One region of the Pantoea sp. X-Soil-ISGK-421 genome, then DNA from elsewhere that is predicted to be linked to it. Evidence: predicted binding sites of a transcription regulator. Region 1 holds the regulator's gene; the other holds the start of a gene.
What was found. The regulator PhoB, encoded in region 1, activates phosphate uptake and scavenging genes when phosphate is short. The targets are predictions, from matches to a motif close to CTGTCATAAAACTGNCNNAT.

Region 1 (8,469 bases):
ATTCAATAAGGGCTCTATTCTGTCGCGGCGCGATTTAACGCGCAATAAATTGCGTCATGGCAATCAGTGAGGCACGAAAAGGTCGCCATGAATGGCGTAATGCTGGTCAGTTAAGAGATGAAAACCCCAACTACCTGGCGCACACCTTGTAGCGGCGCAATTTATTGCGCGATAAATCGCGCCGCTACGGAATGTGCGGTAATTAATACGGCGCTTAACTGATCGGCATTACGCCATGAAGGGCGACTCTACGTTTACGGAGCTGGGTTTTCGTAGGGTGCGCATTTATGCGCACCTGAATGCATAGGCAATAAATTGACTCACTCGGTGTTAACGCGCTCTTGAGCCACGTTAGCCACAATCAACCGCTGCGGCAGAAGAAAGCTGAAACAGGTTTCCTGATGCGGCACGCTGGTGATTTCCAGCCGCGCGTTATGATGGCCCAGCGCATGTTTCACAATCGCCAGCCCCAAACCGCTGCCGCCAGTAGCGCGCGAACGCGCTTTATCCACACGGTAGAAACGCTCGGTGAGGCGTGGCAGATGCTGCTCGCTGATGCCCGGCCCGTCATCGCACACCTTAAACTGCGCACCTTGCTTGGTACGCAACCAGCTGATGTCGATGCGCGTGCCTTCCGGCGTATGATTCACCGCGTTGTAGACCAGATTGGAAATGGCGCTACGCAGCTGCTCGTCATTGCCGAACACTTTAAGGTGCGGATCGGTGTGGAAATGGATGGTATGACGTCCCTGACTCAGCGTTTCCGCTTCACGCTGCAACAGCAGCAGCATGCCAGGCACATCCACTGTCTCTTTCAGATCGATGGCCGGAGCCGCTTCAATCCGCGATAAGGTCAGCAGCTGTTTTACCAGGCTGTCCATGCGTCGCGTCTGCTCTTGCATGGTATGCAATGCCTTGCTGCGCGTGCGCTCGTTCATTACCGAGTCGTCCATCATTTCCAGATAACCTTGCAGCACCGTTAGCGGCGTACGCAGTTCATGGCTGACGTTAGCAAAGAAGTTACGTCGCGCGCCTTCCAGCTGGTGCATTTGGGTGACATCACGCGCCACCATCAGCCACTGCCCTTCGCTGTATGGCATCACGCGGAATTCCATATGATGCTGATTATTGAGGATCTGCGTCAGCGGCATGTCGAACTTGCGCTGGCGGATATAACGGGAAAATTCAGGATAACGCAGCAAATTGAGGATGTTCTGGCCGTTATCCTCCGGCCAACGCAAGCCAAGATGCTGTTGCGCCAAACCATTGCACCAGAAAATGGTGCCCTCTTCGGTGGTCAGTACCACGGCATCCGGCAGCGATTCTGCACCGCTGCGGAAACGTTTGATCAGATTACCCAGCTCACGCCGACGCCGCCGGTTGCGCAGCTGCATCTGATACAGACCATAGAACAGCGGTTCCCAACTGCCGCGTCCGGTGGGCGGCGTCATTGAACGATCGACCCACAGCCAGTGTGACAAACGCATCAGATTTCTGAAATGCCACAACATCACGCCGCTCACCGCAATCAGCAGCAGCCACGGCAGATAGCCGAACAACAGACCCAACACCAGCGCAGGTAAACAGACCAGCGCCAGCTCGGTCAAAAGTCTCTTCCAGGAGAGTCGTTCCAGCACGGTAAAAACTCCGTTTACGTTTAGTAGCGGGCTGAGAAACGATACCCTGTTCCGCGAACGGTTTGAACCATGCGATCGTGGCCGGTCAGTTCCAGCGCTTTACGTAAACGGCGAATATGCACATCGACGGTGCGATCTTCGACATACACATTGGTGCCCCACACGTGGTTCAGCAGCTGTTCGCGGCTGTAAACGCGTTCCGGATGCGTCATAAAGAAGTGCAGCAGTTTGTATTCGGTCGGTCCCATCTCCAGCGGCGTGGTTTCCGACATCACGCGGTGCGATGACGGATCGAGGCTCAGCCCCTGCATCTCAATCACCTCTTCCACCGCCATCGGCGAAATACGGCGCATCACCGCTTTGATACGCGCCATCAGCTCTTTTGGCGAAAACGGCTTGGTAATATAGTCATCCGCCCCCACTTCCAGACCGCGCACGCGATCTTCTTCTTCACCGCGCGCCGTCAGCATCATCACCGGAATGTCGCGCGTCATGGCTTCACGCTTCAAATGCTTAATAAACTGGATACCGCTGCCGCCGGGCAACATCCAGTCCAGCAGAATTAAATCAGGCCAGGGTTCGATCAGCTTACCAATCGCGCTGTCATAATCTTCCGCCTCAATAGGCTGGTAATCATTCTGTTCCAGCACGAAACATAACATTTCACGGATGGGAGCTTCGTCTTCCACAACCAAAATGCGCTTAGCCATTGTAACTCCTGCTAGTGTGACACCGTGTCACTGGGATTTGCGGCGTCATTATGCGTCAGTTTTGTGACACTTTTATGAAAAACACTGCCTTAAGATAGATAGATAAAAAACGGAAATGTCACAATAAAAATCTGCTTTTTTTCTTTGTGATCTTAAGTGGTTATAATTCGCCTTCGCTAAACTCAGCACGGAGCAAACATGCGCATCATTCACACCGCTGACTGGCATCTCGGCCAGTTCTTTTACAGCAAAAGTCGCGCCCGGGAACACCAGGCGTTTCTTGACTGGTTGCTGGATCAGATTGTGCAGCATCAGGTGGATGCGCTCATCGTCGCGGGCGATCTGTTTGATACCGGCTCGCCACCGAGCTACGCGCGCGAAATGTTTAACCGTTTTGTGGTGGCGCTGCAGCCGAGCGGCTGTCAACTGGTGGTGCTGGCGGGCAATCACGATTCGGTGGCGACGCTGAATGAATCGCGCGAGCTGCTGGCCTGCCTGAATACCCAGGTGATCACCAGCGCCACACCACAAGGCGAACAGCAGGTGTTAACGCTCACGCAGCGCGATGGCGCGCCGGGTGCGCTGCTGTGCGCCATTCCTTATCTGCGTCCACGCGATATCCTGCGCAGTCAGGCCGGACAATCGGGGCGCGAGAAGCAGATTTCGCTGCTGGAAGCGATCGAGCAGCATTATCAGCACTGCTATGCTGCCGCGCTGGCGCAGCGCGAGGCGCTGGACAGCACGCTGCCGATCATCGCCACCGGCCATCTCACCACTGTCGGCGTGACAAAAAGCGATTCGGTGCGCGACATCTATATCGGCACGCTGGATGCGTTTCCGGCGCAGGCGTTTCCACCCGCGGATTACATCGCGCTCGGTCACATCCATCGCGCGCAGCGCATCGCCAACAGCGAGCATATTCGCTATAGCGGCTCGCCGATTCCGCTCAGTTTTGATGAACTCGGCCGTGAGAAAAGCGTCTTCTTGCTGACGTTCAGCACCACGCTGGAGACGGTCACGCCGCTGACCATTCCGCACTTCCAGCCGATGCAGATGCTGAAAGGCTCAATGGCGGAGATCGAACATCAGCTGGCGCAGTTCCGCGAAAGCGCCAGCGAACAGCCCACGTGGCTGGATATTGAGATCACCACGCAGGAATATCTCAGCGATCTGCAACGCCGTATTGAAGCACTGACCGAAAAACTGCCGGTTGAAGTACTGCTGGTGCGCCGCAGCCGGGAGCAGCGGCAGCGCAGCCTGGAACGGCTGGAGAACGAAACTCTGAGCGAATTAAAAGTGGAAGAGGTCTTTGCCCGCCGCCTGGCGCAGGAAGATCAGCTGGATGCAGAGCAGGCCGAGCAACTCACGCAGCTGTTCCGCACCACCCTCGCGGCGCTGGAGAATCCATCTGCATGAAAATTTTGACGCTACGCTTTAAAAACCTCAATGCACTGCGCGGCGAATGGTTTATCGATTTCCGCCGTGAGCCTTTTGCCAGCAACGGATTATTTGCCATTACCGGCGCCACCGGCGCGGGCAAAACCACCTTGCTTGATGCCATTTGTCTGGCGCTCTATCACCAGACGCCGCGCCTCGGCACGCTGTCGCAAACGCAGAATGAGCTGATCACGCGAGACACCGCCGAGTGTCTGGCCGAAGTGGAGTTTGAGATCAAAGGGGAAGCCTGGCGCGCCTTTTGGAGCCAGAACCGCGCGCGCGGCCTGGCCGACGGCAAGCTACAGGTGCCGCGCGTCGAGCTGGCACGCGTAGCCGATAATCAAATCATCGCCGATAAAGTCGGCGACAAACTGAAAGCAATTGAAACCCTGTCGGGACTCGACTTCGCCCGCTTTACCCGCTCGATGATGCTGTCGCAGGGCCAGTTTGCCGCCTTTCTGAATGCCAAACCCGGCGAACGCGCCGAGCTGCTGGAAGAGCTAACCGGCACCGAAATTTACGGACAAATCTCGGTGCAGATTTACGAGCGCTGGCGCACCGCGCGTGGCGAACTGGAGACGCTGCGCGCCCGCGCCGGCGGCATGTCGCTGCTCGATGAAGCGCGCCGCTCAGAACTGACGCAGCAGTTGGCGGATCTGAGTGTGCAGGAGAAAGCCCTCAGCGAACAGCTAACGCTGGCGCAACAACAGCAACAATGGCTGATGCAGCAACAGCAGCTAATGCAGGAACAGCAGCAGGCGGAACAGACGCTGCTTGCCGCGCAACAGGCCTGGCAGCAGGCCGATGGCGATCGTCAGCGGCTGGCGCGGGCCGAACCGGCAGAAAAACTGCGTGAGAAGCTACAACAGCGCGAACAGTTGCAAAGCGATCGTCGCACGCTGGAACAGCAATCACAGCAGCGACAGGCGCAACAGCAGCAGGCCAAAAGCGCGCTGCAACAGCACGAAAGCCACTATCAGGCAGCGCAGCAGGCACGCGAGCAGGCGTTACAGCAACAGCAGCAGCTAGAAACGCTGCTGACCGAGCAGGTTATCCCGCTCGATCAACGCATCACCACCCTGTCACAGCAGTTGGATGAGCAACAGCGGCTGCATGTGCAGCAGCAACAGGCGCTGCAAACCAGCCAAACCGCGCTCAGCAAGCAACAGCAGGTAAGTGAACATTTACAACAGCAGCTGGCGCAGCAGCAGGAATTCCGCTCCCGAGAAGCTGCAGTGGCCCATTGGGGCGCTGAACTGACCCGCTGGCAGGCGGAGATCGCCCGACTGGATGAACGCGAACAGACGCTAAAACAGTTGATTGCGCAGCAACAGCAGCAGCGCAACCAACTGGAGCAGCATCAACAGGCGCAGACCCAGCGTGAACAGGCGGCGCAACCCTTGCAGCAAGCCGAAGCGCAGGCCGCGCAGCAGCGGCTGCAAGCGGAGCAAGCACTGACTTCGCTTGAGTCTGAAGTCGCCAGTCCGCAGCTGCGTGCTGCCTTGACGCAACATCAAGCGCAGCGTGCTGCGCGGCAGCAGCTCAGCCTGCTCGCCGCGCAGTGGCGCTCGCTACAGCCGCAGCGGGTGCAGCGTCAGCAGAAACTGGCGCAGTTACAGCAGGAACATCAGGAAGCTGAACAGGCGTTGCAGGTATTGCGCGAAGCCTACAAGCGGGAACATCAGGCGCTGCTTGATGTGCGCAAAATCTGCGAGCTGGAGCGCACTATCGCCCAGCTGGCTGATGAGCGCGCGAAACTGCAGCCGGATCAGCCCTGCCCGCTGTGCGGCTCGTGCCAGCATCCGGCTATCGCGCAATATCAGCAGCTTGAGCCAGGCGCCAATCAGCAGCGTCTGGCCGAGCTGGAAACGCGCGTGGCGCAGCTGAAAGAGTCCGGCACCGCCAAAGGCGAGCAGCAAAAATTGTCGCTGCAACAGCAGCAGTCGCTGCAGCAGGAAATCAGCGAATACGACCAGCAGCTCACAACGGTGAACACCCAGTGGCAAGCGCTGTGCGGTGAGCTGGCACTTACCTGCACACTGGAGCAACAGGATGACTTTGCGCAGTGGCAGCAACAGCAGGATGCGCAGGAACAGACACAGCAGCAGCAGCTACAGGTGCGGGAAAACGCCGCACGTGCGGTACAGCAGGCAAAAGACGCCCATCTGCAACAGCAGCAACGGTGGCAACAGCATCAAAATCAGCAGCAGCTGGCGCAGCAGCAGATCATCAGTACGCAGCAGACACTGGATGAAATCATCCAACGCGAAGCCACTGAACGCAGCGCCATGCAGCAACTGGCGCAGCAGCTGGAACAACAATTGTCGCAGCATCAGCTCAGCCTGCCACAAGCGGCAGCGCGGGAAGGCTGGATCAACGCGCTGCAGCAGCGTTGGACTTCATGGCAGGAAAATGAGCGTTTATACAGCGAGTTGCAGCCACAGCTGGCAAAAGCAGAGAGTGAACGCAGCAGCTTGCAGCAGAATTTGGCGCGTGAACAGCAGCGGCTTGATGAGCTGCAGCACTCGCTCAACGCTCTGCAACAGCAGCATCAACAGCAGCAGCAGCAGCGTCAGCAGTTGTTTGGCGATCGTCGGGTGGCGGAAGCACGTCAACAGCAACACGCCGCGCTACAGCAGTGTGAGCAGGCGCTGGCGCAACAATTAGAGCAGTGGCAACAGGCACAAAGCTTGCTGCACAGCCTGAATGGGCAATGTGAGCAAATTGCTGCGCAGCAACACACGTTGAGTGAACGCGTCGCTGCCGCAGAAAATGCCTTCCTTGCCGCGCTGCAGCAAAGTGATTTTGCTGATGAATCGGCACTGCGCGCCGCCCTGCTCGATGAGCGCGAGGTGCAGCAACTCCGCCAGCAGTTGCAGACGCTGGATCAACAGCGCCAGCAGCAACTTACCCTGAGTGAACAGCTTACGCAGCGCGGCATAATGCATCAGCAGCAGCGCCCGGCGGATCTCAGTGATGAAGTCGCCGCCCACATCCAGCACCAGCTGGAACAGCTACGCGTGACCCTGCGTGACAATGCGCGTCAACAGGGCGAGGCACAGCAGCAGTTGCACAGCGATGCGCAACGGCGTCAACAGCAGCAGTCGTTGCTGACGCAAATCGCTACTGATGAAGTGGAGCTGGCGCAGTTGAGCCGCCTGAACGATCTGGTTGGATCGGCCAAAGGCGATAAATTCCGCCGCTTCGCGCAAGGCCTGACGCTCGATCATCTGGTGTGGCTGGCGAACCGTCAGCTCGATCGTCTGCACGGTCGCTACCTGCTGCAACGCCGCGTCAGTGAAGAGCTGGAACTGGAAGTGGTTGATACCTGGCAGGCGGATGCCACGCGCGACACCCGTACGCTGTCGGGCGGTGAGAGCTTCCTTGTCAGCCTGGCGCTGGCGTTAGCGCTGTCGGATTTAGTCAGCCATAAAACGCGCATCGAATCATTATTCCTCGACGAAGGCTTCGGCACGCTGGATGCCGAGACGCTGGATACCGCCTTGGATGCGCTCGACGCCCTGAACGCCAGCGGCAAAACCATTGGCGTGATCAGTCATGTGGAAGCGATGAAAGAGCGTATTCCGGTGCAGATCCGGGTGCGTAAGATGAATGGATTAGGCTACAGCAAACTGGAGTTGCCGGGCGAGTAAAAAACCAGGTCGCCAAAAATGGCGACCCTACGTAGGGTGCGCATTCATGCGCACCGGGTTTTACCTTACTGTCGCCAACTTATAACGCGGGCCGACCAGTAAACCGCCCTGCTCGTTTTGCGCTAATAAACGGGCGCTGGTGACACCGGCGATAGTGTGCGCCTTATCGGACACGTTGCTGGAAATCTGCTTAATCGCAGCGGAGACCAACATGCCGATAATGCCGCCGTTATTGTTGTTGCCGTCTTCCGCGTCGCTGGCGGTGGCAATCCCCTGCCACAGCTCTTTACCGCTGCGCAAATCCACCAGGCGTGCCGTTGCCGACACCTTGGTCACGCTCTGAATGACCTGATAACTGCTGCCGTAATCGGTTACAGAAATGTACAACGCGCTGTCGGCGTGGAAAATATCGTGCAGGCGCTGCGGGCTAACGGCCTGGATTTCATGGCCATTGGTTAATCCGTTCTGCTGGAAGGTTTCATCTACCACCGCCACCGGGAACACGTAATAGCCTGCTTCGGCCAGTGGACGCGTCACCAAAGAGGTGAAGCTGTTGGCCGCATTCACATCGGGCGCACGGTTATCCGCCGGTAGCACCAGAATAGATGCCGGTTTGCTGGCGCGGAAGGCGCTGTAGTCATACGGCTTTTTGTGCGCACAACCGGTCAGCAGCAGTGCGGCGAGCACACCACAAGCAGCAATGATTTTTTTCACTGGGCAACTCCTTGTTTTTTCTTCATCAGAAAGTCCATGTACGGGGCCGATTCCGGGAACAGCTGTTTCTCGGTGGCAAACTGGCCGAAGGCTTTATCGGTATCACCGTTTTTGGCGTACAGCAGCCCCAATTGCGCGTGCAGGCCTGGCGCCACTGGCTTGTTAACCGCTTTGGCTTTTTCGATATCCAGATTCAGTGCCTCAATCTGCTTTTGCGGATCGCTGTCATTTTTGTAGTAGCTGTAGATCTGCTGCTGATAATCGCCCCAGTAGTAGATGGGCTCCGGCCCTTTCGGTGCGCAGCCCGCCAGCACGCCG
Region 2 (8,469 bases), 760 kb from region 1:
ACAAGCGATTGAAGCGCGTTGGGGCGATCGCGTGAATGTCAGCTTCTCGCTGCCGACCTGTCTGGAAGTGATGGCGGGCGGCGTTTCTAAAGGCCACGCGCTGGAAGCGGTCTCGAAACAACTCGGCCACTCGCTGAAAGAGTGCATCGCCTTCGGCGACGGCATGAATGATGTGGAGATGCTGAGCATGTCAGGCAAAGGCTGCATCATGCGTAATGGGCAGCAACGTTTGAAAGACACCTTGCCAACGCTGGAAGTGATTGGCAGCAACGCGGATGATGCGGTGCCTCACACCTTGCGTAAGCTGTTCCTCGCCTAAAAAAACGGGCCGGCGATGACCGGCCCGCTCTGGTTATACCAACTGTTTCTTGTGCTTATGTTCGCTCACCATGGTGAGCAGCAGCAGGATCACCGCCAGCACTGAGCCGCCAATCATCACGATGAACCCGCCGTCCCAGCCGAAGTAATCGACGGTGTAACCAACAATCGCGCTGGCCGCCACCGACCCACCAAGATAGCCAAATAGCCCGGTAAAGCCCGCCGCCGTTCCCGCCGCTTTTTTCGGTGCCAGCTCCAGCGCGTGTAAGCCAATCAACATCACCGGACCGTAAATCAGGAAGCCGATCACAATCATGCACAGCATGTCGATGCCTGGATTGCCCGGCGGATTCAGCCAATAGACCACGGTGGCGATGGTCACCAGCGTCATAAAGAACACGCCGGTCGCGCCACGATTTCCTCTAAATACTTTGTCCGACATCCAACCGCACAACAGCGTGCCGGGAATACCGGCATATTCGTAGAGGAAGTAGGCCCACGATGATTTATCCAGCGTGAAATGCTTCACCTCTTTCAGGTAGGTCGGCGACCAATCGAGAATGCCGTAACGCAGCAGGTAAACAAACACGTTCGCCAGTGCGATGTACCACAGCAGTTTGTTGGGCAGAATGTACTGCATGAAAATCTGTTTCGCCGTCAGCTCCTGCTCGTGATCTTCGTTGTAATCCGGCGGGTAATCATTCTTCCACGCTTCAATCGGCGGTAAACCGCAGGACTGTGGCGTATCGCGCATCAGGGCGAAAGCGATAATCGCGATGAGAATGGCACCAAACGCTGGCATATACAGTGCGGCTTTCCAGTCGTTAAACCACGCCATACCGAGCAGGAACAGCAGCGGTGGAATGCCGCCGCCGACGTTATGCGCGCAGTTCCACACTGATACAATGCCGCCGCGCTCCTTCTGCGACCACCAATGCACCATGGTACGCCCACACGGCGGCCAGCCCATGCCCTGGAACCAGCCGCACAGGAACAGCAGCACGAACATCACCATGATGCTCGATGTCGCCCATGGCACGAAGCCCATAAACAACATCACCGCCGCAGCCAGGATCAACCCGGCGGGTAAAAACACGCGCGGATTCGAGCGGTCCGACACCGAACCCATAATGAATTTCGAGAAGCCGTAAGCGATGGAAATTCCCGACAGCGCAAACCCGAGATCGCCGCGCGAGAAACCTTGTTCAACCAGATAAGGCATCGCCAGCGCAAAGTTCTTACGCACTAAATAGTAGGCGGCATAGCCGAAAAATATTCCCAGGAAAATTTGCCAGCGCAGGCGACGATACAGTGGATCAACACGATCATCTGCCACCTGGGGCCGATGCGGTGCAGGTTTGAAGATACTCAACATGAGTTGGCCCTCCAGGGCGCGATATTGTTATAAATTCCCAGCAGGTTGGGGCAAATACGGCGAATGTTTAAACGGAAAAGCGATGTTTCCATTTCGCGCAAAGGATAGTGATGGTCACGTTCTGTTACTGTGACATGTGACACAACTGTTACAGTTTTATGACAATGAAGTGCGATAAAAACCAGGAAATGTTGGATTTCGCGCATTTTTAGCCGAGCTGAAAGGGAGGCGATGAGAATTATTTGGCGTCATTTCGTACAGTTGTAAATCAGATAGTTCAGCCCGATTGCGACAGTTTGTTTACACTAGCCGCACTGTTTATTTTGAGATCGTTACCGTGCCGTTACTGATCGTTACCACCATTCTGTGGGCCTTTTCCTTCAGTTTAATCGGGGAATACCTTGCAGGTCAGGTGGATTCCTGGTTCTCCGTATTAATGCGTCTGGCGCTCGCCGCCATCGTCTTCTTACCGTTTCTGCGCTGGCGCGGTTATCGTGCTTCAACCCTTTTGCTGTATATGCTGGTGGGCATGCTGCAGCTTGGCATCATGTATTTGCTGAGCTTTGAAGCCTATCTGTACCTGAGCGTGACCGAGTTCCTGCTGTTTACCGTGATGACGCCGCTGTATGTCACGCTGATCTACGATTTGCTGAGCCGACGTCCACTGCGCATTGGCTATGCCTTCAGTGCATTGCTGGCGGTCATCGGTGCGGCGATTATTCGTTATGACAAAGTCAGCGACCATTTCTGGTTCGGCTTGTTGCTGGTGCAGGCGGCCAATATCTGCTTCGCCATCGGCATGGTGGGTTACAAACGCCTGCAGGAAACCCGTCCCATGCCACAGCACACCGCGTTTTCGTGGTTCTATCTGGGCGCGGTGATCATCGCGGTGATTGCCTGGAGCCTGTGGGGCAATCCCAATAAACTGCCAACGACATCGCTGCAGTGGGGCATTTTGGTGTGGCTGGGCGTGGCAGCTTCAGGTTTGGGCTACTTCATGTGGAACTACGGCGCTACGCAGGTGGATGCCGGCACCTTGGGGATTATGAACAATATGCATGTGCCGGCGGGCTTACTGGTGAACCTGGCGATCTGGCAGGAAAAACCGCACTGGCCGAGTTTTATCGCCGGTGCCGCCGTAATCTTCGCATCACTTTATGTGCATAAACGCTGGGTGCTAGGTAAGAAAAGCATCGCATAAAGCCAATAGGGAAGGGATAGCGCGGCAGAGGAGCAAAGCATCCGAGCCATGGATGGCGAGGCTGATCCACAAGGAAGTGGTTTCCCTTTGCGATCTGCCGCGCTATCCCTGACCTGGCGCGAATAAAGAAGCGATTAAGTCTTCTTAACCGGCCCCGGACGATGGATCATCGTCAAACCTTTCAGGAAATTACGCAGAATCTGGTCGCCGCACTCGCGGAAGTTCTTGTGTTCCGGGTTGCGGAAAATCGCACCCACCTCAGCCTGCGAAATCTTAAAGTTCGCTTTCAGCAACACATCCGGAATGTCAGTGGTCTTCAGCGCAAAGGCGATACGCAATTTCTTCATGAAAATATTGTTATTCATGCGACGCTCAATCGAAGGCGCGGGCGCATCTTCACTCTTACCGCGACGGTAAAAAATCAGACCGTTAAGGAAATAACCCATCAACACATCCGGCAGCTTGCGAAACGCGGCATCGTCATCCTTCTTCATCCACGCCTGCACATCTTCCAGCGGCACTTCACTGCCCGCCAAGGCAAAAATCTCCACCACTTTGCTATCGCTCAAATCAAGCATATAGCGCACGCTGCGCAGAACATCGTTACTCATCATGGTGAAACTCTCTTGGTCGCGGGTTGAGGCGGCGCATTATAGAGCAGGCGGGGCAGGGATAACAGCGTGGGCGACCTTCGTCGCCCAACATCATCAGGATGAGGTGGTTTGCAGTGAGCCCGGACGCGCGGCATCGCGCACGAAAGGCAGATGTTCACAGGCATGCTGACGGGCAAACCGCACAAAGGCTTCCATCACCGGCTGACGTTGCTCGCCTTCGCGTACGGCGGCATACAAGCGGCTCCACAAGCCATCGCCCAACGTCTTCGTCACCACCAAACCCTGCTGCTCAAAATTCTCTACCACCCAATGCGGCAGCGCGGCGATGCCCATGCGCGCCGACACCATTTGAATCAGCAATAACGTGTTATCCACGCTCTTCAAGGCCGGACTCACGCCCGCAGGTTGCAGGAAATGGCGCCACACATCTAAACGCTGACGCTGCACCGGATAGATCATCAGCACCTCATCGGCCATATCTTCTGGGGCAATATGTTCAAGCTGCGCCAAAGGATGATCCGGCGCCATCACCAAACGCACTTCAAAATCGAACATCGGTGAATAGAACAACCCGCTGCGCGGCAATATATCGGAGGTCAACACCACATCCAACTCGCCCTGCTGCAACGCGGGCTGTGGATCAAAGGTCACGCCGGATTTGAAATCCATCACCACCTGCGGCCAGCTCTGGCGGAAATTATTCAGCGCGGGCGTGAGCCATTGAATGCAGCTATGACACTCAATAGCGATACGCAAGGTGGTCTGATGCGGCTCATGGCATGCCTGCAAAGCCTGCTGAATCTGTGGCAAAACCTGCTCAGCCAGCTGCAATAAAATCTCTCCCTGCGGCGTAAAACGCAGCGGCTGGCTTTTACGCACAAACAGACGAAAGCCCAGCCGCTGTTCCAGATCGCTGAACTGGTGGGACAACGCGGATTGCGTCTGATGAAGCTGTGAGGCGGCGGCGGCTAATGAGCCGGTATTCCGTAACGCCTGCAGCGTCCGCAGGTGTTTGAGTTCGATCATGAGAATCCTTCACATCGAGATTGAACAAATTGCGCTTGAGGAACATACAGTACCCGCAGATTATGGCGGTGTAAACATCTGGACGGCTAAACATCCCGGGCAAACGTCGCGGCCACTTTACGTTTGTCCAGCCACATTGCTCAGCGAAGGGAATCGTGACTCGCTGGATGAACGTAAATCGGTTGTACCTCAAGAATATCTGGAGAACAGAAAATGACCATTCTGAACCATACACTCGGTTTCCCTCGCGTCGGTCTGCGTCGTGAACTGAAGAAAGCACAGGAAAGCTATTGGGCAGGTAACAGCTCACAGGAAGCGCTGCTGGCGGTGGGGCGCGAGTTGCGTGCCCGTCACTGGCAACAGCAGAAAGAGGCGGGCATCGATCTGCTGCCGGTTGGCGACTTCGCCTGGTACGATCACGTTCTCACCACCAGCCTGCTGCTGGGTAACGTGCCCGCACGCCATCAGAACAAAGATGGATCCGTCGATCTCGATACGCTATTCCGCCTCGGCCGTGGCCGCGCACCAAGCGGGGAACCTGCGGCGGCGGCGGAAATGACCAAATGGTTTAACACCAATTATCACTACATGGTGCCGGAATTCACTCAAGGGCAGCAGTTCAAACTGACCTGGCCCCAATTGCTGGATGAAGTTGACGAAGCGCTGGCGCTCGGCCACAAGGTTAAACCGGTGCTTCTCGGCCCGCTCACCTATCTGTGGCTGGGTAAAGTCAAAGGCGAGCCATTCGATCGTCTGTCACTGCTCAAAGACATTCTGCCGGTTTACCAACAGGTGCTGGCCGAACTGAAAAAACGTGATATCGAATGGGTGCAGATCGATGAGCCAGCACTGGCGCTGGAGCTGCCACAAGCGTGGCGCGCTGCATACAAACCGGCTTACGACGCGCTGCAGGGCGAAACTAAACTGCTGCTCACCGCCTATTTCGACAGCATCGGCCAGAACATTGACGTCATTAAAGCGCTGCCGGTGCAAGGTCTGCACGTTGACCTGGTTCATGGCAAAGACGACATCCAACAGTTGAACCAGCAGATTCCCGCGGATTGGCTGCTGTCTGTTGGGGTGATCAACGGCCGTAACGTCTGGCGTGCGGATCTCAGCAGCTGGTTTGAGCGTTTGCAGCCGCTGCTCAGCCAGCGCAAACAGCTTTGGATCGGCTCCTCTTGCTCACTCCTTCATAGCCCAATCGATCTCAGCGTGGAAACCCGCCTTGATGAAGAAGTGAAAAGCTGGTTCGCTTTTGCCCTGCAGAAGTGTGCTGAGCTGTCGCTGCTGAGCAACGCGCTGAACAACAATGATGCGGCTTCGCTGGTTGCGTGGAGTGCGCCGATTCGTGCGCGTGCCCACTCAACACGCGTTCACAATGCTGCAGTCGGCGAGCGTCTGGCGAAAATCCAGACCAAAGACACTGAACGCGCCAGCAGCTACACCGAGCGTGCGAACGCGCAGCGTCAGCGCTTCAACCTGCCAGCATGGCCGACCACCACCATCGGTTCATTCCCGCAGACCACTGAAATTCGTGGGCTGCGGCTCGACTTTAAGAAAGGCAACATTGATGGCGGTAATTACCGCACCGGCATCGCTGAACACATCAAACAGGCGATTTTTGAGCAGGAACGTTTAGGACTCGACGTGTTAGTGCACGGAGAAGCAGAACGTAACGACATGGTTGAATACTTCGGCGAAAACCTCGACGGCTTCGTGTTCACCCAAAACGGCTGGGTGCAGAGCTATGGTTCACGCTGCGTCAAACCGCCGGTTATCATTGGCGACGTAAGCCGTCCACGGGCGATCACCGTTGAGTGGGCGAAGTACGCGCAGTCGCTGACCGATAAACCGGTTAAAGGCATGCTGACCGGTCCGGTGACCATTCTCTGCTGGTCGTTCCCGCGTGAAGATGTGAGCCGTGAAACCATCGCCAAACAGATTGCGCTGGCACTACGTGACGAAGTGGAGGATCTGGAAAAAGCCGGTATCGGCATCATTCAGATTGATGAGCCGGCACTGCGTGAAGGCCTGCCACTGCATCAGTCCGATTGGGCCGCGTATCTGACCTGGGCGGTGGATGCGTTCCGTCTCAATGCCGCAGTGGCGCAGGATGACACGCAGATTCACACCCACATGTGTTACTGCGAGTTCAACGACATCATGGATTCAATTGCCGCACTGGATGCGGACGTCATCACCATCGAAACGTCACGTTCCGATATGGATCTGCTGGATACCTTTAAGGCGTTCGATTACCCCAATGAAATTGGTCCGGGCGTGTATGACATTCACTCACCGAACGTGCCGAGCGTGGAGTGGATGGAAGAGTTGCTGCGTAAAGCGGCGCAGAGCATTCCGGAGGAGCGTCTGTGGGTTAACCCGGATTGTGGCCTGAAAACCCGTGGCTGGACGGAAACCCGTCAGGCATTGGCAAACATGGTAAAAGCAGCGCAGAACCTGCGGGGTGAAACGGCTTAGTCGCCGCCCATGAGATTGGGGCGCCTATGCGCCCCTTTTTATTACGCGTTCGGTGCTACACCAGATTGCGCGAACCACGCCAGCATGCGTTGCCAGCCATCTTTGGCGGAATCGGCGTGATAACTTGCACGATAATCCGCGTTGAAAGCATGTCCCGCATCCGGATACACCACGATCTCCGCTTTGGCGTTGGCGGCGTGCAGCGCCTGACGCATCTTATCGATACTTTCCAGTGGAATGCTCTCATCCTGCCCACCGTAAAGACCCAGCACCGGCGCATTCAGATCCACCGCAACATCAATCGGGTGCTTCTGCTGCTTCAGTGTTTTCTCACCGTCTAAGCGGCCATACCATGCCACTGCGGCTCGCACCTGCGGATTGTGCGCGGCAAACAGCCAGCTAATGCGTCCGCCCCAGCAGAAACCGGTAATTGCCAGACGACGCGCATCGCCACCATGACTTGCCGCCCAGTTAGCCACATGATCAAGATCGGACAGTACCTGCGTATCCGGAACCTTGCTCACCAACTCTTTGAACAGCGTGGGAATGTCGTGGTAATCGTTGGGATCGCCTTCGCGGAAATAGAGCTCAGGGGCGATCGCCAGATAACCTTCCAGTGCCAAACGCCGGCAAACATCGCGGATATGTTCGTGCACCCCAAAAATTTCCTGCACCACTAACACCACCGGCAACGTACCTTGATACTCTTTTGGACGGGCATAATAGGCGGGCAGATTTTCGCCCTGGCTCGGAACTGAAGTCTCGCCAGCATGAATCGCCTCGCTGGCGGTAATAATGGTACTGCTTGCGGTGGGCTGAACAGCAGGCGCAAAGCCGCCGGGTGCCGTTTTTTGTGCCATATTGTCTTCGGTTTTCATGGTTCTCTCCGTGCTAGCAAATGCGCAATCACGTAACTATAGCCTGGCGAAGTAAAGCAAGGCTGACGTAGGGTGCAGAGGGATTTTTTTTCACGTGTGCAGCTTCTCTATTAACATTGCCACCAACACTTACACAGCACCGCTTGTAGCAATTCAGAATTGCACAGCGCTAATGTGTGATGTAAATCACATAATATTTTTCTGATAATGTAAGTTTCATTATTGATGGTGAATTGAGTCACATATTTATGCCGCCTGCTCACGTAGAGTGGCGCGCACATCCCCACTCTATCAGGAGTCTGTTATGGCCCAGTCTGACGTTTTCCACCTTGGTATCACCAAAGCTGATTTGAAAGGAGCCACCCTGGCCATCGTGCCGGGCGATCCTGAGCGTGTGAAGAAAATCGCCGCGCTGATGGACAATCCTCAGCATCTGGCTTCGCATCGTGAATTCACCACTTACCTTGCCGAAGTTGATGGCAAACCGGTTGTTGTCTGTTCTACCGGTATTGGCGGACCTTCAACCTCGATTGCGGTTGAAGAGCTTGCGCAGCTTGGTGTACGCACTTTTCT

Region 2: a site for PhoB is predicted at 1,839-1,858, ahead of glpT (glycerol-3-phosphate transporter). Genes of this name have one in related genera too.

What each region holds. Positions count from the first base shown of each region.
Region 1 is NZ_AP035979.1:986,158-994,626, reverse strand. Features, by position in the region: gene phoR (phosphate regulon sensor histidine kinase PhoR) at 321-1,637, opposite strand; gene phoB (phosphate response regulator transcription factor PhoB) at 1,658-2,347, opposite strand; gene sbcD (exonuclease subunit SbcD) at 2,546-3,763, shown strand; gene AC6I8K_RS04450 (SbcC/MukB-like Walker B domain-containing protein) at 3,760-7,437, shown strand; gene AC6I8K_RS04445 (DUF799 domain-containing protein) at 7,498-8,151, opposite strand; gene AC6I8K_RS04440 (DUF4810 domain-containing protein) at 8,148-8,469, opposite strand, start outside.
Region 2 is NZ_AP035979.1:230,377-238,845, forward strand. Features, by position in the region: gene yigL (sugar/pyridoxal phosphate phosphatase YigL) at 1-319, shown strand, start outside; gene glpT (glycerol-3-phosphate transporter) at 353-1,693, opposite strand; gene AC6I8K_RS01055 (carboxylate/amino acid/amine transporter) at 2,031-2,894, shown strand; gene AC6I8K_RS01060 (YehS family protein) at 3,029-3,508, opposite strand; gene metR (HTH-type transcriptional regulator MetR) at 3,602-4,534, opposite strand; gene metE (5-methyltetrahydropteroyltriglutamate--homocysteine S-methyltransferase) at 4,748-7,018, shown strand; gene AC6I8K_RS01075 (dienelactone hydrolase family protein) at 7,060-7,896, opposite strand; gene udp (uridine phosphorylase) at 8,201-8,469, shown strand, end outside.